Regions from separate parts of the Blautia sp. DFI.1.216 genome, predicted to be linked through region 2. Evidence: predicted binding sites of a transcription regulator. Region 2 holds the regulator's gene; the other holds the start of a gene.
What was found. The regulator HrcA, encoded in region 2, represses chaperone genes, less so after heat shock. The targets are predictions, from matches to a motif close to TGTTAGCACTCNNNNNNNNNGAGTGCTAACA.
Positions count from the first base shown of each region.

Region 1: the regulator HrcA is predicted to act here: its motif matches at 13,117-13,147, upstream of htpG (molecular chaperone HtpG).

Region 1 is NZ_JAJDML010000050.1:6,111-21,135, reverse strand. Features, by position in the region: gene LJE11_RS15500 (aminopeptidase) at 1-1,623, opposite strand, end outside; gene LJE11_RS15495 (DUF6142 family protein) at 1,677-1,997, opposite strand; gene LJE11_RS15490 (VanZ family protein) at 1,981-2,454, opposite strand; gene LJE11_RS15485 (hypothetical protein) at 2,480-2,632, opposite strand; gene pyrE (orotate phosphoribosyltransferase) at 2,711-3,391, opposite strand; gene LJE11_RS15475 (dihydroorotate dehydrogenase) at 3,418-4,320, opposite strand; gene LJE11_RS15470 (dihydroorotate dehydrogenase electron transfer subunit) at 4,320-5,108, opposite strand; gene pyrF (orotidine-5'-phosphate decarboxylase) at 5,119-6,045, opposite strand; gene LJE11_RS15460 (dihydroorotase) at 6,079-7,365, opposite strand; gene LJE11_RS15455 (cold-shock protein) at 7,640-7,840, shown strand; gene LJE11_RS15450 (hypothetical protein) at 7,979-8,488, opposite strand; gene LJE11_RS15445 (DegV family protein) at 8,563-9,402, opposite strand; gene LJE11_RS15440 (DUF5721 family protein) at 9,657-10,157, shown strand; gene LJE11_RS15435 (sporulation initiation factor Spo0A C-terminal domain-containing protein) at 10,171-10,500, opposite strand; gene htpG (molecular chaperone HtpG) at 10,854-12,926, opposite strand; gene LJE11_RS15425 (COG1470 family protein) at 13,194-15,025, opposite strand, start outside.
Region 2 is NZ_JAJDML010000041.1:20,061-35,085, forward strand. Features, by position in the region: gene LJE11_RS14170 (HPr family phosphocarrier protein) at 183-419, shown strand; gene thiI (tRNA uracil 4-sulfurtransferase ThiI) at 535-1,716, opposite strand; gene LJE11_RS14180 (cysteine desulfurase family protein) at 1,902-3,056, opposite strand; gene LJE11_RS14185 (16S rRNA (uracil(1498)-N(3))-methyltransferase) at 3,078-3,824, opposite strand; gene prmA (50S ribosomal protein L11 methyltransferase) at 3,829-4,782, opposite strand; gene LJE11_RS14195 (phosphatase PAP2 family protein) at 4,900-5,613, opposite strand; gene dnaJ (molecular chaperone DnaJ) at 5,745-6,932, opposite strand; gene dnaK (molecular chaperone DnaK) at 7,052-8,929, opposite strand; gene grpE (nucleotide exchange factor GrpE) at 8,990-9,634, opposite strand; gene hrcA (heat-inducible transcriptional repressor HrcA) at 9,652-10,692, opposite strand; gene uvrB (excinuclease ABC subunit UvrB) at 11,340-13,328, opposite strand; partial or broken gene LJE11_RS14225 (ATP-binding protein) at 13,466-15,025, opposite strand, start outside.

The sequences.
Region 1 (15,025 bases), on a different contig from region 2:
CGGATGATGGAACAGAATATTATCTTCAATATATTTACGGTTCTCTTCCTCTGTCTCAAAATTAGAACAGCTGTAATCGATCACCTGTCCGCAGTCAAACACAAGCTTCAGGTCACAAAACTGCAGTCCGTTAAGATATACTTTTGAAACATGAAGCATTCCGCCTGTTCCTGCAAGTACCGGTGAAGTAAATACTTCACCCAGAGGAATATTTACATCTGCCACACAGTTCTCAAAATTTGTCTGTGTTTTCGCATCTGTTAATGTATGAAGATGAATGAGCAGATCTGTCTCATTCTCTCCCTTTCCCTTGATTTCCACCCATTCACAGGTATCAAGAGTATCTATGATCGTCTGCTGGATCTTCTGATATTTTTTATAATCCAATGTATTGATCTTTACGATCTCGCGGAAAATTTCCGGAAAATCCTCTCCGATCTCAGGTATCGGATAAGCAATGATCGTAAAACTTCTTTCCTCACCTTTGATATAACGATTTGTGATCTGACCGGATTCATTGTCCAGTTCCAGCTGAAGCTTCTGCTGTGCTTCTGTAAATGCCCAGCTTTCCGGTTTACTTACCGGTGAAAACGGCTTCTCTCCAAATGTCTCGATCACAGCCGGTCCGCCATGTACATCTGCCAAATCTGCGTATTCATCATAAGAAGTCTGCATGGCACGAAGTTTACGCTTTACAAAATCCGGATCCAGAAACAGCGCACTGTCCTGTCTGTGGTCATAATCAAACTGCGGATTTGCAATTCCTCCTGTAAATCCATTTCTGAACTGATTCCGTCTGTTCACCGCATGAAGTGCATGGCGGTAAATAACCGTCTGCAGCCCCATCTCCCGGAACTGAAGAACAGCCGCTTTTACCATACGCTCAAAGCCAAGATGATAACGTATATTAACCGTTTTCTTCTTTGTAATATCTTTTCTTCCTGTGATGAATCCCATCCGATAGCCTTCTGTATAAGTACGTGCCATCTCATCAATTTCCCTCTGGGAAAGTGAATTCATAAATTCTGCTGTTTTCAGTTCATTTTCCGATACATATTCGCCGGACTGATACAGATAACTCAGATCGCTCAGATCAGAATCCATGATCATTTCAACCACAAAATTATTCTCAGGATCAATCGCCTCTCTGATCCGATTTTCCACCATATCCTGACAGTAGTCATTCACATAGGAAACGAGAATTTCTTTCACCTGTTTCTCAGCAGGAATTTCTTCCTGCGTAAATGCAGAATAAATTTCCAGAAACAATTCAAGTACAACCGTAAGATCCCATGCTTTTTTTTCAAACGCATAAGCAATCGTGCCATGAAGTTCTGTATAAAGAAAGGTAAATACTTTTCCGTATTCTCCCAGCATTTTCTGTGCATATGCAGGATTTCCATAAGAATTTTCATAATTTTCGGGCAGAATATCCTGATATAATTCATGATTCTGTTCCTGAAGTTCTTCAAGATTTTTCCCCGCAATTCCATGGTCCATCACATGAATCACCTGCTGTAAAAACATTGCTTCTTTTGTAAAAAAATCGCAGTACGGTTCTTCTGCCATTTTCTCGTCCGGTATCTGAGCGATTCTTTCTTTCGCCAGTTCATACCGTTCCATAACCCATTCGTCCAAACTATATTTCTCCTTTTTCTATCAGACTTCCCTGTTAATCAGCCGGAAATTCCCATCAGAAAGATTCCCAGCCATCCGATCATTATGATTCCGTTTGCAATAGAGCCAATCATACCTGCTTTGTGTGTCCGGTTTTCTTCTGAAAAGCTTTTCAGTCCCATCGCAAATCCATATACAGACAGAAGCATTGCGCAAAGACTGATCCCGCCTACAATATATCCGTATTGTCCCTGCAAAAAAAATGCCAGCAAAACTGCAGTCACAAATAAAACCAGTGAAACAGCCGCCAGCACTGCTGACAGTTTTCCCTGCTGTGCCTCTCTTTTCTTTGCAAACGCATATCTATATCTTTTTGCCATAAATTTTTCTCCTCAGGTGATCGCAGATAAAAAAAAGCAGATATCCAAGAGCCGCCCCTGCTGTATTCAATATCATATCATCTACGTCAAAGCACCCAACCTTTGTAATAAGCTGGATGACCTCTACCGTAACACTAAGCCCAAATCCTGCCAGTACGATCAGCCATCCGCTTCTCATTTTGTCCAGAATAACCGGCAGTATAAATCCAAATGGAAGAAAACCAATTACATTTCCAAAAAGATTTGTAACTACCGCCATAAGTCCAAGCTGTTTTCTGTATACCCAGAAACGCCTTATCTCAACAAACGGTATCAGATTATATCTGTACTGTCTTTCTTCCATTGCTGCTCTTCCGTATTCTTCTGAAAAGAACAGAAAATAAATCAGTGCCAGAACATACAGGATAAACAAAATGGTTCCCAGTGTCCGTATGATATGCTTCGTTTCTTTTTTCAATGTTTTCTCCTGTTTCTGAAGCCTTTTATATCAATATCTCTGATTTCTTTTTCAGCAGTCTTGCACCGTTTACGATCATCATGATCCCTGTTACGATTCCCGTTGCCAGTACAATGATCCCGACTGTCAGACTGCAGGCTCCTGTGGAAGACATGGTTTTATAAATTTTTTCGTTCATAATCGTCCTCATCAGTATCATGATCTGCTTTCGCAGATCATGATATCTTATTTATAAATCGCTGTTACCTGTATTTGCTTATTTTGCACCGTACTGCTCATAATATGCGTCGATTGCGGCTTTCAATGTATCGTCAATGATTACTTTTCCTTTATATTCTTTATTATAAAGATGTTCAATGACCTCTTTCATTGTAACAATCGCATTTGTTTCAAACCCATAAAGGTCATGGACTTCGTCAAGGGCACACTTCACGCCGCCTTTTCCGACTTCCATGCGGTCCAGAGAAACCATAAGACCGACGATTTCCACATCAGCCGCACCTTTTACCTTCGGTACTGTCTCTTCCATGGATTTACCGGATGTTGTTACATCTTCGATCATCACTACACGATCGCCGTCTTTTAATTTACTTCCGAGGAAGCTTCCCTTATCTGCACCATGGTCTTTTTCTTCCTTACGGTCTGAACAGTAGCGAATTTCTTTTCCATATAATTCGCTGAATGCAATTGCAGTTACAACACTTAACGGGATTCCCTTATATGCAGGTCCGAAAAGCACATCGAAATCATCGCCATATTTATCATGAATGGCATGTGCGTAGTACTCACCCAGTTTCTTTAACTGAGAACCTGTCACATATCCGCCTGCATTCATAAAAAACGGGGACTTTCTTCCGCTTTTAAGGGTGAATTCTCCGAATTTCAGAACTTCACTGTCTACCATAAATTCAATAAATTCCTGTTTATACTGTTCCATCTTATGTTATGCCTCCTGTATCTGTTTTATTTTACAATACCAACCATCTCTTTTACGGAATTGAATCCATTCTTCTTCATGTACGCTTCAATTCCATCGATCACTTCCAGTGTCACTGCCGGATTGTGGAAATTTGCCGTACCCACAGATACCGCGCTGGCTCCTGCAAGAATAAACTCAATTGCATCCTCTGCGCAGGAAATTCCGCCCATTCCGATGATCGGGATATTGACTGCCTGTGCAACCTGATAAACCATACGGACAGCAATCGGTTTCACGATCGGTCCGGAAACACCACCGGTTTTATTTGCAAGCGCAAAAGTCTTCCTGTTGATATCAATCTTCATTCCTGTCAGTGTATTGATCAGGGATACCGCATCTGCACCGCCTGCTTCCGCACCTTTTGCAATCTCTGTGATATCTGTGACATTCGGTGTTAACTTCATGATCACAGGCTGTTTTGCAATCTTTTTGATCTGAGCGGTAAGTTCCTCTACATGATGTGCATCCTGACCAAATGCAAGGAATCCTGCGTTTACATTCGGGCAGGAAATATTAATCTCCATCATATCAATTGGCTGATCTGCCAAACGTTCCACCACTGCCAGATATTCTTCCGGCGCATGACCGCATACATTTACAATGATCTTTGTATCATACTGTTTCAAAAAAGGAATATCCCTCTCACAGAAAAGATCGATACCAGGATTCTGCAGACCAATCGCATTCATCATGCCTCCGTAAACTTCAGCCACACGCGGAGTCGGATTTCCGGCCCACGGGACATTGGCTACGCCCTTGGTTGTCACTGCTCCCAGCTTATTAATATCTACATAATCAGCAAATTCTGCTCCTGAACCAAAGGTTCCGGATGCCACTGTTACCGGATTTTTCCACTCTACGCCGGCAATATTTACACTCATATCCATCAGATTTCCACCTCCGTAGAAAGAAATACCGGGCCATCCTTGCAGATTCTCTTATTATTCACATTGCTATGTGCATCTTTTTCTCTGGATTTGCACACACAGGCAAGGCAGGCACCGATTCCGCATGCCATACGTTCCTCCAGGGAAATATAACATTCAATCCCATTTTCTTCGGCATATTTCTTGATTGCACGAAGCATCGGAGTTGGTCCGCAGGCATAGATCACGTCCGCTTCCAGAGCATTCTCTCTGATAGCATCCATAACATTGCCTTTTGTTCCCACACTGCCATCCTCTGTGGCAATATAAAGTGTTCCCGCCGCCTCAAATTCCTCTCTGAGGAACGTATGACAGTCCCTGTATCCTGCAATGATCTGTTTTTTCTCACATTTCATCTGCTTTGCAAGTTCCAGGATCGGAGGAACACCGATTCCACCACCCATAAGGAAAACTTTTTTCCCCTCAGCCTTCTCTACAGGAAAACCATTTCCCAGAGGTCCCAGTACCGGAATGGTATCTCCGGCTTTCATCTGTGAAAATTCATCGGTTCCGGTTCCCTGTCCGGTCACTCTGTAAACCAGATGAAGACGGCCATTTTCTTTGTCAATCTCACAAAGACTGATCGGTCTGGGAAGAATTTTGGATTTATCATTTGTATAAAGAGATACAAACTGTCCTGGTTTCGCATCTGCTGCGATTCTGTCAGTCTGGATCCACATACTGTAAATGCCTGCACCAATGCTCTCCTGACTTACAACAGTGCAGATTTCTCTTGTCTTTTCGCTCATTTCATGCCTCCTAGCGATTGTTTAAAGCAGTACTGATGTCTTCGATCATATCTTTTACCGCCTGGCGGGATGCATCTGCATAATTTAATTCACCAAAGGAAGCATATTTTTCCTGTTTGTAAGCTGCAATGATTCCTCTGGAAGAGTTGACGATCGCACCAAGTCCGTCTTCATTAAAGAAATGAACAAGATCGGCACCTTTTCCGCCCTGTGCACCATATCCTGGTACCAGGATGAAGGTTTTCGGCATGATCTTACGGAGAGTTTTTCCCATTTCCGGATAGGTTGCACCTACTACAGCACCTACATAGCTGTATTCATTTCCCATATGTGATTCTCCCCACTGGGCAACCTTCTCTCCAACCCACTCATAAAGCGGACGTCCGTCAATGATTCTGTCCTGAAACTCTCCGCTGGACGGATTGGATGTTTTTACGAGTACAAAAAGCCCTTTGTTCTCTTCTTTACATACATCGATAAACGGGTTGACACTGTCAGATCCCATATATGGATTGATTGTCGCAAAATCTTCGTCAAAACCTGCGATCCTGTTACTTCCCACCTGAACTTTACCCAGATGTCCGACTGCATATGCAGCAGATGTGGAACCAATGTCACCTCGTTTGATATCTCCAATAACTACCAGACCTTTTTCTTTGCAATAATCAATGGTGTTCTTATATGCCATTAAGCCCGGAATACCAAACTGCTCATACATTGCGATCTGTGGTTTCACTGCAGGGATCAGATCGCTGATCGCATCAACGATTCCTTTATTATACTGCCAGATAGCTTCTGCTGCTCCCTCTAATGTTTCCCCCAGTTCAGAAAAAGCTTTCTTCTGAATATGCTGCGGGATATAGTTGAGCATCGGATCCAGTCCTACTACGATAGGAGCGTTTGTTTTTTTAATGTTTTCAATAAGTTTGTTGATCATGAGTCTTTCCTCCTGAATATTGATATGGTATTTTTATGCATTCTGGTATACAACTTTTCCATCACAGATTGTATAGAGAATTTTTCCCTTTACTTTCCATCCGTCAAATGGTGTGTTGCGTCCTTTGGAAGCAAATTCATTTTTATCTATTTTATATTCGTGATCAATGTCTGCAATGACAATGTCTGCCGGATGTCCCTTCTGAAGTGTACCTCTGTCACTTCCCAGAATCTGTGCCGGGTTCCAGCTCATTTTCTCAATAAGCTGTGAGATTGTAAGAATTCCAGTTTCTACAAGTGCAGTATAAGACAATGCAAAGCTTGTCTCAATTCCCACAATGCCAAAAGCCGCATTCCGGATAGAGCCTGTCTTCTCCGGCACTGCATGAGGTGCATGATCTGTACTGATCACTTTAAAGGAACCATCCTTCAGTCCTCGGATCAGTGCATCTACATCTTTCTTCGTACGAAGAGGAGGGTTCATCTTATAGTTTGGATCATCACATTTAATATCATCGGAAGTGAGGATAAAATGATGCGGGCAAACCTCTGCTGTGATATTGTCCAATCCCTCTTCCTTCACAATCTCCATCATCTTCGCAACACCTTCTGTGGAACAATGGCACAGATGCAGTCTTGCCCCTGTCTCTCTGGCAAGAAGAATATCTCTCGCTGCGATCACATCCTCAACTGCATTGCAGATACCTGGCAGACCAAGTCTCCGCGCATTCTCATCCTCATTCATACATCCATCACCGCGCAGATCAATATCCTCACAGTGAGCAAAAATCGGAACATTGAATTTCTCTGCCACTTCCATAGCTTCTTTGCAAAGCCTGGTATTCATAACAGATTTGCCGTCTTCAGATAATGCCGGGATTCCCGCTTTTACCATTCCTTCGATATCAGAAAGTTCCTGTCCCTTCTCCCCCTGCGTAATGGCACCTGCCTGGAGCACATGAATGCCGGCAAGCTGTTTTGCCTTATTATGCACATAATTTACACGATCCGGACTGTCAATTACCGGTGTTGTATTCGGCATTGCAACAACCGTTGTCACACCACCTCTTGCAGCAGCCCGGGAACCTGTCTCTATATCCTCTTTCTGTGTCTGTCCCGGATCTCTGAAATGAACGTGAAGATCGATCAGTCCCGGCATTACCAGACATCCCTTCGCATCTATTACTCTGTCGCTTTTATCTTTTATTTTAAGTTTCTCACCGATCTCGGTGATCACGCCATCTTCCAGATAAATATCGCCTTTCTTATCAGTATCAGTAGCCGCATCTACGATACGTCCTCCCTGAATCAGAATACCCATGCAATTCTCTCCCTTCGTTGTCGTTTGACAATAACTTTCTGATATACATAATACACGAAACTTCTTCTTTTATAAAGCCTTTTTTTACTGATGTGCAGTCTTTTTTGCTTGACAATTCAAAATGCGGGAGATATAATCAGTTCATATCTGGATTATTTAATGTATAGTCACTGGTTTTTAGAGATTATATAACAGTATATAATCTGTAAAATCTGGTGATTTTTTTATTTGCCAGAAACTATATAATTTTTTTATTTTTTATGGAGGTAACAACATGAACAAGGGAACTGTAAAATGGTTCAACGCAGAAAAAGGTTACGGATTTATCACTGGTGAAGACGGTGCAGACGTATTTGTACATTTCTCCGCTATCAATGGTGAAGGATTCAAATCCCTTGAAGAAGGACAGGCTGTAACATACGACTTAACAGAAGGTGCTCGTGGTATGCAGGCTGCAAACGTTACAAAATTATAATTTATAATTTTTGTTAACGCGAGAGGATTGAATTCCGCACTTTTCTATACGGATTAAACCTCAAAAAAATCCCCGGATCATCCGGGGATTTTTTATTGTCTTCTTTCAGTTATCAGTTAATCTGACAAATTTTCTCTTCTATTTGGCATCTGTGCTGTCTGCATCTGCTGTTACCGCATCATCTGTTGTTTCTGCAGATGCGTCATCTGATGTCTCTTTATCATCTGCTGTGGCTGTATTATCTTCTACTTCAGCTTTATCCGCTGCATCTGTATCTGAGGATTCTGTTTCAGAAGCATCTGCTGCATCATCAGTAGAATCAGCATCTGCACTGTCTGTATCAGTGGAAGCTGTTGTGCCTTCTTCTGCTGTATCTGTATCAGCACCGTCTGCATCATCAGATGTATTTGCTGACAGATTCGAAATGTAATTGTCAAGTGCAGTAGTATCCATTACTGTATTCTGAACCACATTCTCTTTGGCTCCTGTCACTTTTACATATGCAGAATAACCAATCCATGCAACAATCACAACACAAATGAATGCCCAGGCAAACATTTCCAGTCCAAAAAGTACTTTTTCTTTTCTGTCTGTTTTGTTATGCAGTCCTTTTCTGGCCTTATAAGCATCGACTTTCTTCTGGCTCATGATAGATCTCCTTTGCATCAATATTTCGTATTTTTTGATTATAGCACACTTTACTGCAAAAGGAAACAATTAGTTTATACTGCAACGATCACTCCGCCGTCATTTGCATACATAGAACTTACACCCGCTGTATCAAGGACTACGATCTTTGCAAGTTTCATTCTCTCTTCAAAAGCCTCTTTGAGCACCTGTGCTCTTGCCGGACAATTGCAGTGACTGATGGCAAGAACCTTCTCTGCACTGTCCGGGGTTTTCTCGATCACCTGCTCTACAAGCTTGATCAGAGCACGATTCATGCCTCTTGCCTGATCCAGCTGGCAGATATTTCCATCATCCGTAGAACCCATGACCGGTTTGATTTTCAATGCACTGGCCACTAACGCTTTCACTTTGCTCAGACGGCCGTTCTTTCTCAAAGTATCAAGATTCTCAAGTATAAAAAATGTATGCTGTCCTTCAATATAATGTTCCACAGTTGAAACAACTTCTTCAAAACTCATCCCTGCTTCTTCGCATTCCTGTATCTTCATTCCGATCAGGCTTTCCCCGATGGATGCGGAACGTGAATTAAACACATGTATTTTTTTATCCGGATGGTCTTCCATAATAAGATCTCTGCCAAGTAACGCACTGTTATAGGAACCACTCAGCTCAGAAGACAAAGTCACTGCATAAATATGCTCAGCCTCGCAGTCATATGCTCTCATATATCTCTCAGGTGACGGGCAGGCTGATTTCGGACATTCCGGGCAGGCTGCCACTTTATCAATAAACTCTGCCTGATCAAATGTTTCATCATCTATGATCTGTTCAGCTCCTACCATCAGAGTCAGTGGAATGGATTCAAAACATTCATCTTTCTTCCATTCGTCCAAAAGTTCTCCACAACTATCTATGATAATCTTATATCTCAATTATATCGTCCTCTTTTCCATTATATGTAGTATTCAATACCAGATATATCTTATCACACCGCTTTACGTTTGAAAAGACTTTTTAATAAAAACACTGTTCTTTTTTTCAAAAGTGCTTTATAATAAAAAGACGCTTCCCGCAAAGTGCAGGAAGCGCTGCCTGATCCACAAAATATGTTCAGAAATATGCAGCAATCCAGAAGTCTTTTTTTAATTCTGAACAGCTATAAATCATGTTATCAGAGAGGTGTTGTATGCTTGCTTTAAAAATTACTGATGTAAAAGATTTTATGAATAAACTCCTGATCGGTGAGGTATTTGACCGTTTTTCTCTTGTCGAGGCATCTGTGACAACCTTCAACACTTTTACCATAAACGGAAAACTTCATTACGATTTCTTTGATACTGACACAAAGGCTGCTTTTGAGGAGAATTCCACAGAATATTCCCTCTGGCATGATGTAAAACCTTATTGTTTTTCTATCATACGCGGCAGACGCACACCTTTGAATTTCAGGATTGTATTTGAACTTTCTCATGATCAGACACAGTCGTTGTTAAAAAATGAACAGCATATTGCAGATATTCCTGTGCAAAGCTTTTATCTGAATATCCGGTACAAGAACCAGTCCCTTTTATGTACAACAGGTGTTTCTTATACTTCATTCAGTCCGGATAAACGTCTGGAACATCTCTGGGATGATTCCATGACTGTTTTTCTCTCCAGTCATCACATTCCCTGTGAGAAATTATGAGTAGATTCTGTTATCAGTCTTTATCCGAATAACGCAGATAATAGACCAGAATATCTATAAACTCACTGTTCGTCGGTTTATCTGCCATTGTACACCCTGCCATTTCTTCCAGTGTATCCTTATGATTCATCCAACATAAGTTTACCAGTGTTCTTATGTTGTGTTCTACATTAGACGGCGTTGATTTATATTTTCTTGCAATGACCGGATAAATATCTTTGGTGACTTTTACCGGTCGCTCATAAATTTTCTGTGCCATTTCTACTGCATCCACAACATAATAATATCCTTTATACTTTGATGTTGCACCCAATTTTCTAATAACTCCATAAACTGCACTCATACATCGTTCCTCCTGTAACTTCCATAATCTGTGTTTTTACAGATTTGGATATCTCATTTATTTACACACATTTCTCTATAAGTAAATGAAAGTCACGATATTGGCTGCCCGGAAGCACCATTGCAGTCACTATTCTCTGTAACCCGTTATATTTTCTGCGGATTCGGCATATTCATTAAAATATCGGCAACTTAATAATAGGAATTCATAAGACATTTGTCAATACCAATGTAATTGTTTTCCACAAAAATAAGGAGCAGAAGTTATTCTCCGCTCCTTATTTGATATTCTGCTATTCTGACAGGCGTATCTGTCCTCTCATTGATCTGCCGGCAAATTGCCTGCTTTCTATCTTATTTTGCAACCATCAGCAAAATTTCATTGCTTCTCTGAACAAATCTGGTCATTTCGTCCGGTGAAAGCTGTTTATGGCTCATCATCGCAAGGTCATACAACTGTTCACAGATAAGCGGAGCCTTGTCAGATTCCTGATTCTCTGCCAGATATTTAACCAATGGATGATTCGCATTCAGAACCAGTGTTTCCTGTCCGCCAAACATATTCGGATCCATTCCATACATATTATACATCTTCATCATATCCTGCATACGGCGGCTCTCTTCGGAAAGAGTCATCATTGCTGATACATTTTCATTTTTCAGATTCTCAACATGTACTTCCAGTTTATCTTTATTAAGGCTCTTGCGGAAAAGTTCTGTCAGTGCTTTGACAGTTGCTTCATCGGCAGTACCCTCACCCTTCATTTCTTCGGTCAGATCAGCATCAATACGCTTAAACTGTACTTCCTGATGTTTCTGCTCAAGACTGGAAATAAATGCACTGTCAATATTATGCTTCAGGATAACGGCATCTTTTCCTGCTTCCTTAAACATATTGATATACTGACTCTGCTGAACTTCATCAGTTACATAGAAAATTACTGTCTTCTCAGGTTCTTTCGCTTCCGCATTGTCTTTGTTTTCAGACTCTGCTGCATCTTCTTTCTTTTCTTCTGTCTGAGCCTCAGTTTCTTCTGTTTCTTTTTTATTCTCTTCAATGCAGTCCTTTAATGTGAGATATTTGCCATCAAGGTTCTTAAAGAGTACATAATCTCCCATTTTCTCTGCAAACTTAGCATCTTTAATACAGCCATATTTAATAAACGGGCTGATATCATCCCAGTATTTCTCATAAGATTCTCTGTCAGTCTTGCACATTCCGGTAAGCTTATCTGCCACTTTTTTGGAAATGTATTCAGAAATCTTCTGTACAAATCCGTCATTCTGCAATGCGCTTCGTGACACGTTCAATGGAAGATCCGGACAATCGATCACACCTTTCAGAAGAAGCAGGAATTCAGGAATTACTTCCTTGATATTATCTGCGATAAATACCTGATTGTTATAAAGTTTGATCGTTCCTTCAATGGAATCATACTCTGTATTGATCTTCGGGAAGTACAGGATACCTTTTAAATTAAACGGATAATCCATATTCAGATGTATCCAGAATAACGGTTCCTTATAATCCATAAATACCTTGCGGTAGAATTCCTTGTATTCATCATCTGTACATTCATTCGGATGCTTCATCCAGAGAGGATTGATATCACTGATGGAAACCGGACGTTTATTGATCTTTACTTTATCCTTTGCAGGAGAAACTTCAACAACTTCCTTTTCACCTTTATCATTTTCTTTTTCTTCTGTCTTTGCTTCCTCATGAATATGTTCAACAACTACATCATCGTCTCTTAACTCAGATTCATCAATTGTCTCATATTCCTGAGGTGCATTTGCTTTGGAAAGGTAAATATGAACCGGCATGAAAGAACAGTATTTCTCAAGGATCTCACGCATACGGTACTCATTTGCAAATTCCAGGCAGTCTTCATTCAGGAACAGGGTGATTTCTGTACCAATCGTATTCTTGTTACCTTCCTGGATATCATATTCTGTTCCGCCATCACAGGACCAGTGTACAGGCTGTGCACCTTCTGTATAGGAAAGTGTATCAATATGCACTTCATCCGCTACCATAAATGCAGAATAAAATCCAAGTCCAAAATGACCGATCATCTGATCATCTGTAGTTTTGTCTTTATATTTCTCAAGAAACTGAGTTGCACCCGAAAAAGCAATCTGAGTAATGTATTTCTCTACTTCATCAGCAGTCATGCCAATACCATTATCGATGAATTTCAGAGTTTTCTCATCAGGATTAACAATTACCTGAATCTCCGGTTTGTATCCTTCCGGAAAAGTATATTCTCCCATTACTTCCAGTTTTTTCAGTTTAGTAATCGCATCGCATCCGTTGGAGACCAGCTCTCTTACAAAAATATCATGATCGGAATATAACCATTTCTTGATGATTGGGAAAATATTTTCACTGTTGATTGATAAATTTCCATGTTTTACAGCCATGCTGTCCACACTCCTTTTTGTTTTTAATCATTTGCCGCAACTTTATCTGTCAATATACTGCATTCTTATCTGCTCTGCCTCCGAAGCCAAGACTATCCTCTCCTGTTTATCCTTTGAAATAGCTTTTGACTCCTGTAAGTTGCTTCTCTGAAAGATATAGTAATACCATTTATTCCAAAAGTCAAGAAAAAATTAGCACTCACCAAAAATGAGTGCTAATAATTTTATATTTTACATATTCCCCTGTATTTTTTCTTCAGATAACTCTTATTTCTTTCGTCTTTTGTATACCACAACTCCCACAATACATCCTGCTGCAATCGCCAGAATAATCACAAACGGTGTGATATTAGTCGTATCTCCTGTCTTTACCGCTGTTTTCGCAGTTGCTCCATTCGGCTGTGGAGTCGGAGTTGCAGTTACAGTCTGCGCCTGCGTAATACTGAAATTCACCTGTTTAGTATCCTGCTCCCCTGTATTCTTCCATTCACTTCCATTATACTTCTGACGGTCAAATGTAACTGTCAATGTGTAGGTTCCGGCCTTCGTAATTCCAAATGCAGCAGTATAAGGTGCACTGCTCCAGCTATTTGTATTGATCACTTTCCAGTTATACGGTACATAGCGGACATCTCCCTTTCCCGGACTTTCATTGTCCATACCCGCTCCGACTGCTGTAAATGTAATCTTTGACTGTGTTGTGTATCCATCTGAACTGATTCCTGTAATCTTATTATCTGCCGGATCTGCAATTTTCGCCTTGCGGGCAGCTTTAACCGTAAACTGAACTTTCACTTCTGCACTGATCTGCTGTTCATTATCAATCACAACTGACTCTGTATAGGAGCCGGCCTTTAACCCCTCCTTCGGGCGGATTTTAAATGTACAGCTCTCCCCCGGTGCAAGCTCTGTGGCTGAAAGTTTCCCGATTTTAAAGTTTTTACCTGACGGTGCATTTAAAGTTACATTTGTATTCCCCTCATTCGTCACTGTAACTTTCTGCGCTTCCGGTGCCTCACTATATCCTTCTTTTGCTTTTCCAAAATTCAGTTCTTCCGGTGTTACGGATAATTTATAAATCTTTTTCAATTCCGAAACAGTCGCAGAAGCTTTGATCGTTGTTAATACATCTTCCTGTCCTTCCGAACTGGTCTGGGCTATCTGAATACTGTCCAGATAATTGCCGACTTTCAGACCGGTCACCGGTACTGCTGTAAATGCAGCAGAATCTCCCGGCTCCAGCACTGATGCCGAAAGTTCCCCAATATCAAAATACTCTGCATATGGCTGCATCAGCGAAACAGTTGTATTTCCTGTATTGGTAAGTGTAATGGTCGTCGCTTCAGGAGTATCATAACCTTCCTTCAGATCATCATAACTGAAAGATTCCGGATCTGCCTGAACTGCTGTGATCTGTTCCTGTTCTGCCTCTTTTACAGATACTTCCGCAGTTACCTGCACTGCTACTTCCGGATCCTCTTCACTTTCAAATATCAGGGTATCACTGTAATCACCCTTCGTCAGACCGGTTTTTGGCTGTACCATGAACATAAGAGAATCACCTTTTGCAATCTGTATTCCTGATACAGCTTCACTTCCATCTTCGTTCATCACCTCAAAATAATCTGATTTCGGTATCTTTAAAGTGACAGTTCCATCCCCTGTATTTGTTACGGTTACGGACAGTGTCTCATTGGCCTGTGTATAATTTTCTTCGATATCGCTGAAATTAAGACTTCCTGTATTTACATCAAGAGACTGTGCCTCAAGAGATGCATCTGCATTGTCACCTGCCGATGGAGCCTCGCTGTCATCCGGCGTCTCTGTCGGTTCTGCAGAAGGCTCATCCGAAGGCTTCAGATCTTCGTCATCTGATGAATCATCCTCACCTTCAACTGCAATCTTCGCTTCAAAAGAAACCTCAATACCTTCTTCCGTCCGGTATGTGATCATATCATCATATTCACCCGGTTCCAGCCCTTCCCTCGGCTGTATCCATACGCTTACAGATTCACCTGCACTCAGCGGTTCTGTAATATCCTGAACCATAAAATGTTCCGGACTGATCTCCTGAAAATTCAAGTTCTCATTTCCGGTGT
Region 2 (15,025 bases):
TTATTGTTCATTTTCTACAAAACAGTCTGATATTTTAGCACTGTTCTACATTTTCACTAAATCTTTCTGGAAATTTTATCCGTTTTCACCTTGACTTTTATGGTCTCTGCCGTTAAGATGAAAACTGTAAGCTGACAGACAATCAGGTCAGCAAATAACTATTATTAAGGGAGGTTCTCATAATGAAAACAGTTAAAATTTCACTGAACTCTATCGATAAAGTGAAAGCGTTCGTTAATGAAATCAGCAAATTCGACTGCGATTTCGATTTAGTATCCGGAAGATATGTAATCGACGCAAAATCTATCATGGGTATTTTCAGCCTTGATTTATCCAAACCAATCGATTTAAACATCCACGCTGATGGCGCTGCTCTTGATACCGTTATGGCAATCGTAGGCAAATACGTTACAGAATAATTTTTTCGCAGTCATTGAGGAACTGTTTACCAGTTCCTCTTTTTTTGTATACCAGAGTTTCAAGTTCAAACATAAGGAAGTAGCGTCAGCAGATTCCGAATGTTTGTAATCGATATTAATCAATCTCAATAATCTCAACAGTCTCCAGCGCTGTCTTCATGAGTTCGTCAATTTTTTCTTCCAGTTTTGTTTCAGAACGGTGGATCACGTTCAGGTTTGGTTTGGTAACCGGATGTTTTGCCACGAAAATAGTACAACAGTCTTCGAATGGCTGAATGGATGTTTCATAGGTTCCGATTTCCCAGGATCTTTCTACGATTTCCTGTTTGTCGAATCCGATAACCGGACGGTATACAGGGAGTGTGCAGACTTCGTTTGTTGCTGCAAGGCTCTGCAGGGTCTGGCTGGCAACCTGACCGATGCTTTCTCCAGTGATCAGACCGAGACATCTGCTTTCTTTTGCGAAATGCTCTGCAATACGCATCATGTAACGACGCATAATGATAGTCAGCTCATCGTGCGGACACTGGTCGTAAATATAGAGCTGGATATCTGTGAAGTTTACCACATGGAGGCGAATCGGTCCACTGTATTTTGCTACCTGTTTTGCCAGGTCTACAACTTTCTGTTTTGCTCTTTCGCTTGTGTATGGCGGAGCGTGGAAATATACAGCGTCAATCTTAACACCACGTTTTGCGATCATGTAACCTGCTACCGGGCTGTCGATTCCGCCAGAAAGGAGAAGCATAGCTTTTCCGTTTGTGCCGATTGGCATTCCGCCTGCGCCTTTGATGGTCTGGGAATATACATAGATCTTGTCTCGGATTTCTACGGAAAGAGTCAGGTCCGGTTCATGTACATCTACGCTTGCATCCGGAAACTCATCCAGGATACGACCGCCGAGTTCTGCACTAACTTCCATGGATGTGATCGGATAAGATTTCTTTGCTCTTCTTGTATATACTTTGAAACTTCCGTCGTAGTTCGGATGGCAGTTCTTCATGTAGGAAACTACGTCCTTTGCCATCTGCTCGAATCCCTGATCTTCGTAGATCACTACAGGGCAGATTCCAACAATACCGAATACATGCTGCAAGGCTTCTACAGTTTCATCATAGTCATACTGCTCCGGGCAGAATACATAGATTCTTCCCTGTTCTTTCTTTACTTCAAACTCACCTTCTACTTTGGAAAGGGCGATGTTCATCTGCTTTACAAGGGCATCTTCGAAGATGTATCTGTTCTTGCCCTTGATGGCGATTTCTGCGTATTTTATTAAAAATGCGTGGAATATCATTTGTTTCTCCTTCTCTTATTTTGCTTATAATAAATTGTTTTATATAATATTAGAATTAATATTTTTCTGGATTTAATATCTGTAATTTTCAAATAGAATTCATATAAATGCTATTAACAACCTTTTCAAATATTCCTGAGCTTATCTCAGGTTCCATTCCAAATATCACTTATAACTATTATTTGTTATCTGCGTGCATAGCGTTTCAGCATCGGCAGTACTTCATTCAGAACTTCCAGGCAGTAGTCAACTTCTTCGAATGTATTCTCCTCTGAGAAGCTGATACGTACAGTGTTCTCGATCTGTGCATTGCTCATTCCCATTGCTGAAAGTGTTGCACTTGGTTTTCTCTTGTGACTGGAGCATGCGCTTCCTGCTGATACATAAATATTTCTATCCTCTAATGTGTGAAGCAATACCTCGCTTCTGATTCCCAGAAAGCTGACGCTTAAGATATGCGGTGCGCCTTCTCTGACAGGCATTCCGTTGATTACTACATCGTCAATCTTAGAAAGTCCTTCTGCCATGCGTTCTTTGAGCTGGTAAAGATGCTCTACTTTCTCGTCAAAGTTCTGGTACATCATCTTCGCTGCAACACCAAGTCCTGCGATTCCCGGTACATTGTCTGTTCCGGAACGCATGCCATTCTGCTGGCCGCCGCCGAGAATCAGAGGCTGCACTTTTGCCTTGCTGTTGATGTACAGGAATCCAACTCCTTTTGGTCCATGGATCTTATGTGAGCTGACAGACAGAAGATGGATATTCCATTTCTTCGGATAAATACGATATTTGCCGAATGCCTGGATCGCATCTACATGATACAGCGCCTTCGGACACTTTTCCTGGATCATGGCACCGATTTTCTCTACAGGCATAACCGCACCGGTCTCATTATTTACCATCATTGTAGATACGAGAATGGTATCCGGCCTTAATGCTTTCTCCAATGCGTCAAGTTTTACTACTCCATGCCCGTCTACAGGAAGAATGGTCACTTCAAATCCCTGTTCCTGCAGAAAAGCTACCGGCTGGCTGACTGCAGCATGCTCTACTGCAGTTGTGATAATGTGATTACCGCTTCGTTTGTTGGCAAGCGCACCACCGATCAGAGCCAGGTTGTTTGACTCTGTTCCGCCGGAAGTGAACAGGATTTCTTTTTCTGTTACTTTCAGTATCTGTGCCAAAGTTCTGGCAGATTCTTTGACATACCCTTCTGCGTCTACACCTTTCTGATGCATGGCAGATGGGTTTCCGAAATCTTCCATCATTGTTTTTACCACGATGTCCTTTACTTCTTCAAAGCAGCGGGTCGTGGCTGAATTATCAAAATATGCTTCCATTTTTGTTCTCTCTTGTTTCTATTATTCATTTTCCAACTGGAACATCAGAACTGAAAGAATCGCAAGTCCTGCTGTCTCAGTTCTGAGGATTCGTCTTCCAAGTGTAATCGCATGGGCACCTGCTTCCAGTGCCTTTGCTACCTCTTCTTCCTCGAATCCACCCTCCGGTCCGATAAAGATACCGACAGACTGTCCAGGCTTAATCTCGCTGAGGATTTCTCTGGTTTCTTTCATTCCTTTGGCAAGTTCGTACGGGATCAGTTTTACATCTAACTGTTTCGCAAATTCCAGTGCCTGTTTGTAGGTCATTACTTCATGAATCTCCGGGATCAGCATTCGCTTGGACTGCTTTGCTGCACTCTCTGCGATCTGCTGCCAGCGAACCACCTTCTTTGCTGCCTTCTTAACATCCAGTTTCACCACACATCGCTTTGTCTCTACCGGGATTATAGAAAAAGCTCCCAACTCTACTGCTTTCTGGATGATCAGTTCCATCTTGTCTGCTTTCGGCAGTCCCTGGAAAAGATAAATTTTATTTGGCAGCTCATATTCCGGCTCCTGTGCATAGAGGATATGCAGCAGAACCTCATCCTCTCCCAGTTCTTCAATCTGGCAGTGGTATTCTTTATCTCCTCCGTCACTGATCCACACATCCTCCCCACATTTCATGCGGAGAACGTTTTTAATATGATTTACATCCGTCCCATTGATGTGGATACGGTGTGCCTCTTCCTCAATCTGATAAGGCTCCACGAAAAAACGCTGCATAGGATCAGTCCTTTCTTGCTGTTACGGAAACCCACTCGCCTTGATGTGTCACTTCTACGACCGTCAGGCCTGCTGCTTTTACTGCCTCCACTACAACTTCTTCTTTCACATCAAGAATACCGGAAGTAATGTAGTAAGCGCCTTTTTTCATCTGGTTTACAATTACCGGTGTCAGAGGGATCAGAACATCTGCAAGGATATTTGCTGTTACGATATCATATTTTTCATATCCTGCCTGATCCTGAATCGCTTTATCGTCAATGATGTTTCCGATCACCATATCAAAAGTTTCATCCACGATCTGGTTTGCTTCTTTATTCTCTGCAACTGCAGGAACTGCACATGGATCAAGGTCTGTTCCCAGTACATGTTTCGCACCAAGTTTCAGGGCAACGATACCAAGGATACCGCTTCCGGTTCCTACGTCAAGCATCTCTGTATCCGGTGTTACATATTTCTTTAACTGGCGAATCACAAGCTGAGTAGTCTCATGCATACCTGTACCGAAGGCTGTACCCGGATCAATGTGGAGGATCATCTTGTCTTTATCCTCTGCTTTTACTTCTTCCCATGACGGTACGATAAGGATATCATCTACATAGAACTGGTGGAAATACTGTTTCCAGTTATTAATCCAGTCCTTGTCCTCTGTCTGAGATTCTTCAATGGTAGCTTCCCCGATGTCCATAAAATTCTTCAGGTCATCTAATGCTTCACGAACATCTTTCAGGATTGCTTCTTTGTCTGCATCTTCTTCCAGATAAAAATTCAGATAGGCAACGCCGTCATCTGCAGGTCCTTCCGGCATAATATCTACAAACATCTGAGCCTTGTCTTCCTCAGTCAGAGGCTGTTTGTCCTGAATTTCCACGCCTTCAATGCCGACTTCTGCAAGTGTGCTGATAACGATATCTTCTGCTTCTGTTTTCGTTTTTACTGTAAAACGGTTCCACTTCATGTAATTGTCTCCATTTCTTTATGTTATATAATTAACTATTATCATCCAAAAATATGTCTGGCCCATTCTCTGTTACTCTGCAGCTATTCCCATAATGCAGCATCTCACCACATCCAGTCAATTCTTATTTACCCACCGACTGCATGCTTCACTTATTTTTTCAAAAAAATGTCTGAATATCTCGTGGCGGTTTCCTTTGCTGTAAAATCTCCACGCCAGTTCTACCAGTGCAACTCCGGCAATGGCATCCACCAGATAATGCTGTTTAAGCACCTGGGTAGAAATAATGATCAGTATTGCAAAAGTCAGTGAAAAATGCTGATACCATTTTGGAATATTCTCTGATTTACTGACTCCGCGCCAGCTCAGCCAGCTTACATAACAATGGATTGACGGAAATAAGTTAGACGGACTGTTTCCACCATCCATGAGATAAACAAACTTAAGCATCTGCTGGGACCATGTAGTTCCTGCAATCTCAGGTCTGACATTGGTAGTTGGCAAAACCAGAAAAATAATAAAACATGTAATATGAACAGTCAGATCAGTTGCCACAAACCGATAAAATCCATCTTTTCCTCTCTGTGCAGCCAGAATATAATTCACAGCCCAAAAAGGAAATGCCAGAATATAAATCCAGATAAACTGTGGTATTAACGGCACTGCCCTGTCCAGTGACATGGTAAAATCAAAATGATATCTGTCTGCTGTCAGTACTCCGCTTCCCCAGTAAATAAGACAGTTTAATACAAAAATGCTTATCAGCGGCAAAATTACCCATACAGGGAGATACTTCTCCCGAAAAGCTGCGATCTTCTCTGTTTTTGTCAAATATCTCTCCATTTCTCAGGAAACTTTTATTCCTGTCTGTTCATCTGATTTTTACCGTTACTCTTCAATATACACGACTATACAAAAAAAGAAAAGAGGGTAAACCTCTTTTCTTTAATTTTCTTTTATAATTAATCCTCAAAAGTCTCTTTTAATTTATCCATGAAACTCTTTTTCTTCTTTTCCGGTTTTTCAAAATCATCAGAATCTTTTGATTTCGGACGGTTACCACACGCCTCATCGAATTTGCGCAGTGCTTCTTTTGCTTCTTCGTTGAGGTTTGTAGGAACCTGCACAACGAAAGTCACATAATGATCGCCACGTACATTCTTATTTCTCAGAGACGGTACACCTTTTCCCTTCAGACGGATCCTTGTGTCTGTCTGAGTTCCGGGTTTCACTTCATATTCAACCTCTCCATCCACTGTGTTGATACGTACAGTACCGCCCAGTGCTGCCTGCGCGTATGTAAGAGGCGCAGTAGAGAAGATATTCATATCCTGTCTCTGGAAGATCGGATGACGTGCAACATTTACTTCTACAAGCAGATCGCCTCTCGGGCCTCCGTTTGTACCCGGTTCACCCTTCTCACGGATGCGGATGCTCTGACCATTGTCAATACCTGCAGGTACAGATACCTGAATCTTCTTTCTTGAAGATGTATATCCGGTTCCGCGGCAGGAAGTACATTTATCCTTGATGATCTTACCTGATCCATGACAATCCGGACAAGTCTGTACATTACGCACCATTCCAAACATGGACTGCTGTGTATAAACAACCTGACCTTCTCCATGACATTTCGGACAGGTTACCGGTGAAGTACCCGGCTTCGCACCTGTTCCATGACAGGTGGTGCACTCGTCTTTCAGTACGATCTCCAGTTCCTTCTCACAGCCAAAGACAGCTTCTTCAAAAGTAATATTTACGCGTGCGCGGAGATTAGCTCCCTTCATCGGACCATTATTGGCACGTCTGCTTCTGCTGCCGCCGCCAAATAAATCGCCGAAAATATCGCCGAAGATATCACCCATATCAGCACCGTTAAAATCAAAACCTCCGAAGCCGCCGCCGGCACCTCCGCCACCGTTTTCAAAAGCCGCATGGCCAAACTGGTCATACTGTTTTCTCTTCTCCGGATCGCTTAAGATGGTGTAAGCCTCTGTTGCCTCTTTAAATTTCGCCTCAGCCTCTTTATCTCCTGGATTTACATCCGGGTGATACTTCTTGGCCAGCTTACGATATGCTTTTTTAAGTGTTGCGTCATCGGCGCTTTTGTCCACGCCTAAGACTTCATAATAATCTCTCTTATCAGCCATGATTTTAATCCTATACCCGTTTTATTTATAACACAACTATTCAGTGAGAGAGACTCTCCCACTGAACAGTTATTATTGATATTTCCGTTGCAAATCTCTGCTTTTACAGAAATGTCACATTATACTTCTTTGTAATCAGCATCTACAACATCATCGTTGTTTCCTGCATCTGTGCTGCCTGCTGCACCGCCGCCCATATTCATGTCCGGTCCTGCCTGGCCGCCTGCCTGCTGTGTCTGCTCATACATTTTAGCGAAAAGCTTCTGAGCACTTTCCATCATCTTCTCCTGAGCAGCTTTGATATCTGCTACCTGAGAATCTGTCATCTCTTCTGCATTTGCAGTCTGAGACAGTAAATCTTTCAGTGCGTTCAGGTCTGCTTCTACAGCAGCTTTATCATTAGCATCGATCTTGTCTCCGGCTTCTTTCAGTGCATTCTCAACCTGGAATACCATGGAATCAGCATTGTTTCTTGTATCGATTGCTTCTTTACGTTTCTTATCCTGTGCTTCAAACTCAGCAGCTTCTTTTACTGCCTTGTCGATATCGGAATCAGACATGTTAGAACCAGCTGTGATTGTGATGTGCTGTTCTTTACCTGTTCCAAGATCCTTAGCAGATACATTTACGATACCGTTTGCATCGATATCAAATGTAACTTCAATCTGCGGAACACCACGACGTGCTGGCGGGATTCCGTCCAGACGGAACTGACCAAGGGATTTGTTGTCTTTTGCAAACTGACGCTCACCCTGTACAACGTTGATATCTACTGCTGTCTGGTTGTCTGCTGCTGTTGAGAAAATCTGGCTCTTTCTTGTAGGAATTGTAGTATTTCTCTCAATCAGTCTTGTTGCAATACCACCCATTGTCTCGATGGACAGTGACAGTGGAGTAACATCCAGAAGAAGGATATCACCTGCACCTGCATCACCTGCAAGTTTACCACCCTGGATAGAAGCACCAAGTGCTACACACTCATCCGGGTTCAGGTTCTTGCTTGGCTCTTTGCCTGTTAACTGTCTTACTTTATCCTGAACAGCCGGGATACGGGAAGATCCACCAACCAGAAGTACCTGGCCAAGTTCAGATGCTGTGATACCTGCATCTGAAAGTGCACGACGTACCGGTTCTGCTGTCATTTCTACTAAGTCATGTGTTAATTCATCGAATTTAGCTCTTGTAAGGTTCATATCGAAGTGTTTCGGGCCTTCTGCTGTAGCTGTGATGAATGGCAGATTGATGTTTGTAGTTGTTGCGGAAGAAAGCTCTTTCTTTGCTTTCTCTGCAGCTTCTTTTAATCTCTGAAGTGCCATCTTATCATTGCTTAAGTCTACGCCTTCTGCTTTCTTAAACTCTGCAAGCATGTAATCTGTAACTTTCTGGTCGAAGTCATCACCACCAAGACGGTTGTTACCTGCTGTGGAAAGTACTTCGATAACGCCGTCACCGATTTCGATTACAGATACATCGAATGTACCGCCACCTAAATCGTATACCATGATCTTCTGTTCTTTTTCATTGTCAAGGCCATATGCAAGAGCTGCTGCTGTTGGCTCGTTGATGATACGTTTTACATCAAGACCTGCGATTTTACCAGCATCTTTTGTTGCCTGACGCTGAGCATCATTGAAATATGCAGGAACTGTGATAACTGCTTCTGTAACTTTCTCACCAAGGTATCCTTCTGCATCTTTTTTCAGTTTCTGAAGAATCATAGCGGAAATTTCCTGTGGGGAATATTTCTTGTCGTCGATTGTTACACGATAGTCAGTACCCATCTCTCTTTTAATGGAAGAGATTGTTCTCTCTGCGTTTGTTACTGCCTGACGTTTTGCAGGTTCACCTACAAGACGTTCTCCTGTTTTTGTGAAAGCGACAACTGATGGTGTTGTTCTTGCGCCTTCTGTATTAGCGATAACTGTTGGCTGTCCGCCTTCCATTACGGCTACACAGCTGTTTGTTGTACCTAAGTCAATACCAATGATTTTTCCCATAATCTTGTTCCTCCTGTTTATTTTCAACTAGATTTGATATATTCTATATTTTCATGTAAATTAGTTGGCTACTTTTACCATACTGTGGCGGACTACGAAATCCTTGTAGGTGTAACCCTTCTGGAATTCTTCTACCACAATATTCTCACCAGCTTCTTCATCCTCCACATGCATTACTGCGTTGTGGAAGTTCGGATCAAATTCCTTACCCACTGCTTCAATCGGTTTCACGCCCAGCTCATCTAATGTGGTGATCAGCTGTTTATAGATCATCTTCATGCCATCTGCAAAAGAATCTCCTTCAGGTGCCTGTGCAAGACCTCTCTCGAAGTTATCCACAACCGGAAGCATTTTCTCAACTATGTCCTTGGCTCCGATGATATACATGCTGGATTTCTCTTTCTCCGTTCTCTTACGGAAGTTATCGAATTCAGCCATGTTTCGTTTCAGCCTGTCTGTAAGTTCTTCAATCTGCTGTTCAAATTTATCTTTTTCTTTTTTCTTCTTGCCGAAGAAAGAAGTTTTTGATTTGCTGTCTTTCTTGTCATCCTGGGAAGCTTCCTCGTCTCCGTCCTCTACCGGGATTTCCTCTGTTTCTGCTTCGCCGTTCTCTACAACTTCAGGTTCATTCTCAACAGTTTCTTCTGTTACCGGAGTATCTGTTGTCTCTTCTTCCTGAGCTGTGTTCTTTGTTTCTTCTGACACTCTCTATTACCGCCTTTCTAACTCTCTTTCTTAATCAGTTCGTCCAGCTGGACTTTCAAAGCCTTCAGGCTGTCAACTACGTTTGCATAATCCATACGCTTGGGACCGATGATACCGATGGTACCATGCATTCCTTTTCCAAGTTCGTAAGTGGCTGTGACTACACTGCAGTCTTTCATGGTCTGCACCGGCATCTCATCACCAATGTACACCTGAATTCCTGTGTTCTCTGTATCAGACATTCTCTCTTTCACCAGGTCTACCAGATCCTGCTTCTCTTCAAATGCTGAAATCAGCTCGCTCGCTTTGCTTGTGTCTGCAAGCTCCGGATACTTGAAAATGTTGGTTGCTCCTGAAGTATATATCTGCATATCGTCTTCGTCTACCTGGATGGTGTCTGCCACTGCATCAAGGACTGTGCCAACCACAGAGCCATGTACACCTGCCTGTTCTTTCAGGCGGGCAATCATTCCCAGGTTGATATCCTGAATGGGCACCCCATTTAAGTTGGTGTTAAGAAGAAGATTTAATTTCAGGATTGTCTGATCGTCCATCTCCTCATCCAGATTGATGATCTGGTTTCGGATGACATTGTTATCACTCACTACTACTGCCACAAGCTGAAGGGGTGTCACACGGGAAAGCTGGATGAATTTAATCTTGCTTCCGCTGTACTGTGGAACAGAGATCATTGTTGCATAGTTGGTATTGGAGGCCAGTACCTTTGCTACCTGCTTCAACATTTTATCCAGTTTGTCAGTTTTCTCTATCATGAGATCCTTGATTTCCTGAACCTCTGATTCCTTTTCTTTCATCAGCTCGTCTACGTAGAGGCGATAACCTTTATCAGAAGGAATTCTTCCGGCTGAGGTGTGGGGCTGTACGATATATCCCATATCTGTCAGGTCTGACATCTCATTCCGGATGGTGGCAGAGCTTACATTTAAATCTGCAAACTTGGAAATGGTCCGGGAACCCACCGGTTCGCCTGTTTCCATGTAGGTTTTGATGATGGCTTTTAGTATTTTCTTTTTACGATCATCTAATTCCTGATCCATGAAGTTCCACTCCTTTACTGCCTTTGTTTTTGGTTTGTTAGCACTCATGTTTTAGGAGTGCTAACACCTTATGCTCATAAGATAGCACTCTTGATTTGGTTTGTCAATATTATTTTGTGAATTTTTTGTTATTTTATGAACAATAGGGGTTATTAAGATTATGTTATAGAAAGGGGACGCGGGGAGAAATTATTGATATTGTGTGCGGTTTCGGACGCTAAGAGATACTAAGTCTGCAGAAATCTGCTAAAGGCATGAGCCGGCTTGTCAAACTCGCTCCGTCGCAAACTCCGCTCAGACAGGTGATGCAGCCGGCTCATAACGCAGATTTCTGCAGACTAAGTATCTCTAAGCATCCTGCAAATGCACACAATATCAATAATTTCTCCCCGCTGGCTGTTCAGGACGATTATACAGGCGGGGCTCTCGCCTGGGAGGCGAATCGCCTCTTCTATAGCAATCCTTGTAAATAATGCATTTAAGACAGTTCAGCAAAGTGCGAAAGACAAGGAAGATATCTGACGCAGGATTTCACACTCTGATGGGCTGGATTAAGATACATTATTTTAGAGGATTGCTATAGAATAACTATATCACTTGCTTGTCTTCAAATTCGATTACACAGATGAAAAAGACTCAGTATAGCACTATTTATCTAAAATATCCAGATTCTTTTTCAGGTCGATCATTTTATCACGTAGTTCGGCGGCCTGTTCGAAGTTGAGATCTGCGGCTGCGGCGCGCATTTGTTTTTCTACCTGGGCGATGAGTTTGGTGAGTTCTTTACGGGTCATGGACTCTGGGTCTTTCTGGAGTCGAACTTCGGTTTCGGCTACTGCTTTGGATACGGCGATGAGGTCGCGGACTGCTTTTTTGATAGTAGTCGGAGTAATTCCGTGTTCTTTGTTGTAGGCTTCCTGGATGGTGCGGCGGCGGTTGGTTTCGGTGATGGCTTTGTGCATGGAATCGGTCATGTTGTCTGCGTACATGATTACATGGCCTTCACTGTTTCGGGCAGCTCGTCCGATGGTCTGGATGAGAGAGGTTTCGGAACGGAGGAAGCCTTCTTTGTCTGCATCCAGGATTGCTACCAGGGTGATCTCCGGGATGTCCAGGCCTTCTCGAAGAAGGTTGATTCCTACCAGAACATCAAAAACATCCAGACGCATATCACGAATAATGCGGGCACGCTCTAAGGTATCGATATCGGAATGGAGGTAACGGACTCTGATTCCTACTTCTTTCATATATTCTGTCAGGTCTTCTGCCATTCGTTTGGTGAGAGTGGTAATCAGGATTTTGTGTTTCTTTGACACTTCTTTGTTTACTTCTCCGATCAGATCATCGATCTGGCCTTCAATGGGGCGGACTTCTACTTTCGGATCCAGAAGTCCGGTTGGACGGATGATCTGTTCTGCACGGAGGAGTTCATGATCATACTCATATTGTCCCGGAGTGGCAGATACAAACATGACCTGATCCAGTTTGGATTCGAATTCTTCGAAGCTTAAAGGACGGTTGTCCTTTGCCGAAGGAAGACGGAAACCATAGTCCACCAATGTCTGCTTCCGGCTCTGGTCACCGGCGTACATTCCTCCTACCTGAGGTACTGTGATATGAGATTCGTCTATAATAAGTAAGAAGTCATCTCCAAAATAGTCCAGCAGTGTGTATGGCGGCTGTCCGGGCTTTAATCCTGACAGATGTCTGGAATAATTTTCGATTCCTGAACAGAATCCGGTTTCTTTCATCATTTCAATGTCGAAATTGGTGCGTTCTGAGATTCGCTGGGCTTCCAGAAGCTTGTCTTCGCTTTTGAAATACTCTACACGTTCTTTTAATTCTTCTTCTATTGCTACAGCTGCTCTCTGGATCTGTTCTGCTGGCACTACATAGTGGGATGCAGGGAAGATACTGATATGAGAACGCTGGCATTTGATTTCTCCTGTCAGTACATCAATTTCTGAAATACGGTCGATCTCATCTCCGAAAAATTCTACTCTCACGGCTGTATCGGAGCTGTTGGCAGGAAAAATTTCCAGGGTATCTCCACGGACACGGAAGGTGCTTCGGTGGAAGTCCATCTCATTTCTGGTGTACTGAATGTCGATCAGCTCCCGGATTACCTCATCCCTGTCTTTGGTCATTCCCGGACGCAGGGAAATCATCATGTCAAAGAATTCCTGAGGGGAACCCAGTCCGTAGATACAGGAAACGGAGGAAATGACCACTACGTCTTTCCGCTCTGACATTGCGGCTGTGGCAGAGAGACGGAGTTTGTCAATCTCGTCATTGATGGAGGAGTCTTTGGCAATATAGGTGTCTGAAGACGGGACATAAGCCTCCGGCTGATAGTAGTCATAATAGGAGACAAAATATTCCACTGCGTTCTCAGGGAAGAATTCTTTCATCTCACCGTAAAGCTGCGCCGCGAGAGTTTTGTTGTGGGCGAGGATGAGAGTTGGTTTGTTTAGCTGGGCGATGACGTTCGCCATGGTAAATGTCTTGCCGGAACCGGTGACACCCAGTAAAGTTTCGAACTGGTTGCCTTCTTTAAAGCCTCTGACCAGACGTTCAATTGCCTGAGGCTGATCTCCAGTTGGCTTGTACTCGGAATGCAATTCAAAATGATCCATAATATTCTCCTGTTTTAATCAAATTTCACTTATCAAAAATTGAAATATGTTTAATATGGTTATATTTTCAGTATATCATCCCATATAAAAAAAGTACAGAGCAAGCGAATACCTGTTCTGTACTTTAACGTGTCGCGTTACTGTTCACTCTGGCTGCCTAAAACCGAACAAATAGTCTTCTCAACTTTTTCTGCATCAACAGGTTTTGCAATATGTCCGTTCATTCCTTTTGCCAGTGCCTTTTTTCTGTCTTCCTCAAAGGCATTGGCTGTCATGGCTATGATTGGAATAGTGGCTTTGTCTTTATCTGACAGTCCGCGGATCATCTCAGTTGCCCTGTAGCCGTCCATGTTCGGCATCTGGATATCCATAAGGATCAGGTCATAGGTGCCTGCCGGTTTCTGTTCTATCCTTGACACACACTGAACTCCATCCTCAACACGATCAACCATAAGTCCCATATCCTCCAGGATAAACTGTGCGATTTCCGCATTCAGATCATTATCCTCGGCAAGCAAAATATGTTTTCCGCTGATTCTGTCTGTTTCATCCACATCTGAAGATTTTTCCGTATCCTGTTCATAGTAGCTCTTATCAGCAATCCTGTATTCCAGGGTAACTGTAAATTTACTTCCTTCTCCCTGCTTACTTTCTACTTCAATAGTTCCGTACATCATATCAATATACTTCTTTATGATCGGCATTCCCAGACCTGTTCCCGCAATCTTTCCGTCTGTTGTATTTCGTTCCCTGGCAAAAGCCTCAAAGAGAGATGGAAGGAATTCTTCGCTCATTCCGATACCTGTATCAATTACCTGAGTCCGTATCCGCACATAGTCTTTCCTGTCACAGTCAAGCTCTGTGATCCTTATGGTAACTCTTCCCCCTGAAGCTGTATATTTTACCGCATTACTGATCAGATTGAGGAAAATTTCCTTGTTCTTCGTCTCATCGCAGATTACGTGCTCATGCTTGACATCATATTCCATCTTAAGGTGAATACATTTTTTCTCCGCTTCCGCCTGGAAAATTTTGTAAATTCCCTGATAAATATCTCTGATCTTCACATAATCTTCATCCAGTTCCACCTTACCGCTTTCAATCCGGGCCATGTCCAGCACATTATTGATAATAGACAGAAGCAGATTTCCGGACTGTTCCATCTTCTCCTGATAATCCAGAAGTTTCGGATCAGTCAGTTCCCTTTTTATCAGCTCACTGTATCCCAGCAGGGCATTCATGGGTGTCCGGATATCGTGAGACATATTGAAAAGGAACTCTGATTTGGCGGCATTAGCCTTTTCTGCCTGAATCTTGGCTTTTCTCGCTTGTATCAGCAGATAAACTATAATCCATACAATAATCAAGACCACACTTACAAACCAAATGGAAACTACCCGCAGATTATCCTTTATGTATTCTGCCAGAGTAACCTTGCCCGGTGCGTTTTCATATACGTAAAACTGACTGGAAAGTCTGGAAGCAGGCAGAGTCTGAATGGTTTTGTTCAGGATATTCATTAATGTTGTGTTTTCCCTGGTGACCGCAAAGCAGGAAGCGCCGGATTTCGTAAGAAAAATACTGCGCATTTTGCTGTCCTCCAGTGTCTTTAATGACTGTCCTGCCTTCACAACAAAGCAGTCTGCCTCGCCACTTTGAACTGCTTTATCGGCCTCAGCAGATGAGTCGTATTCCTT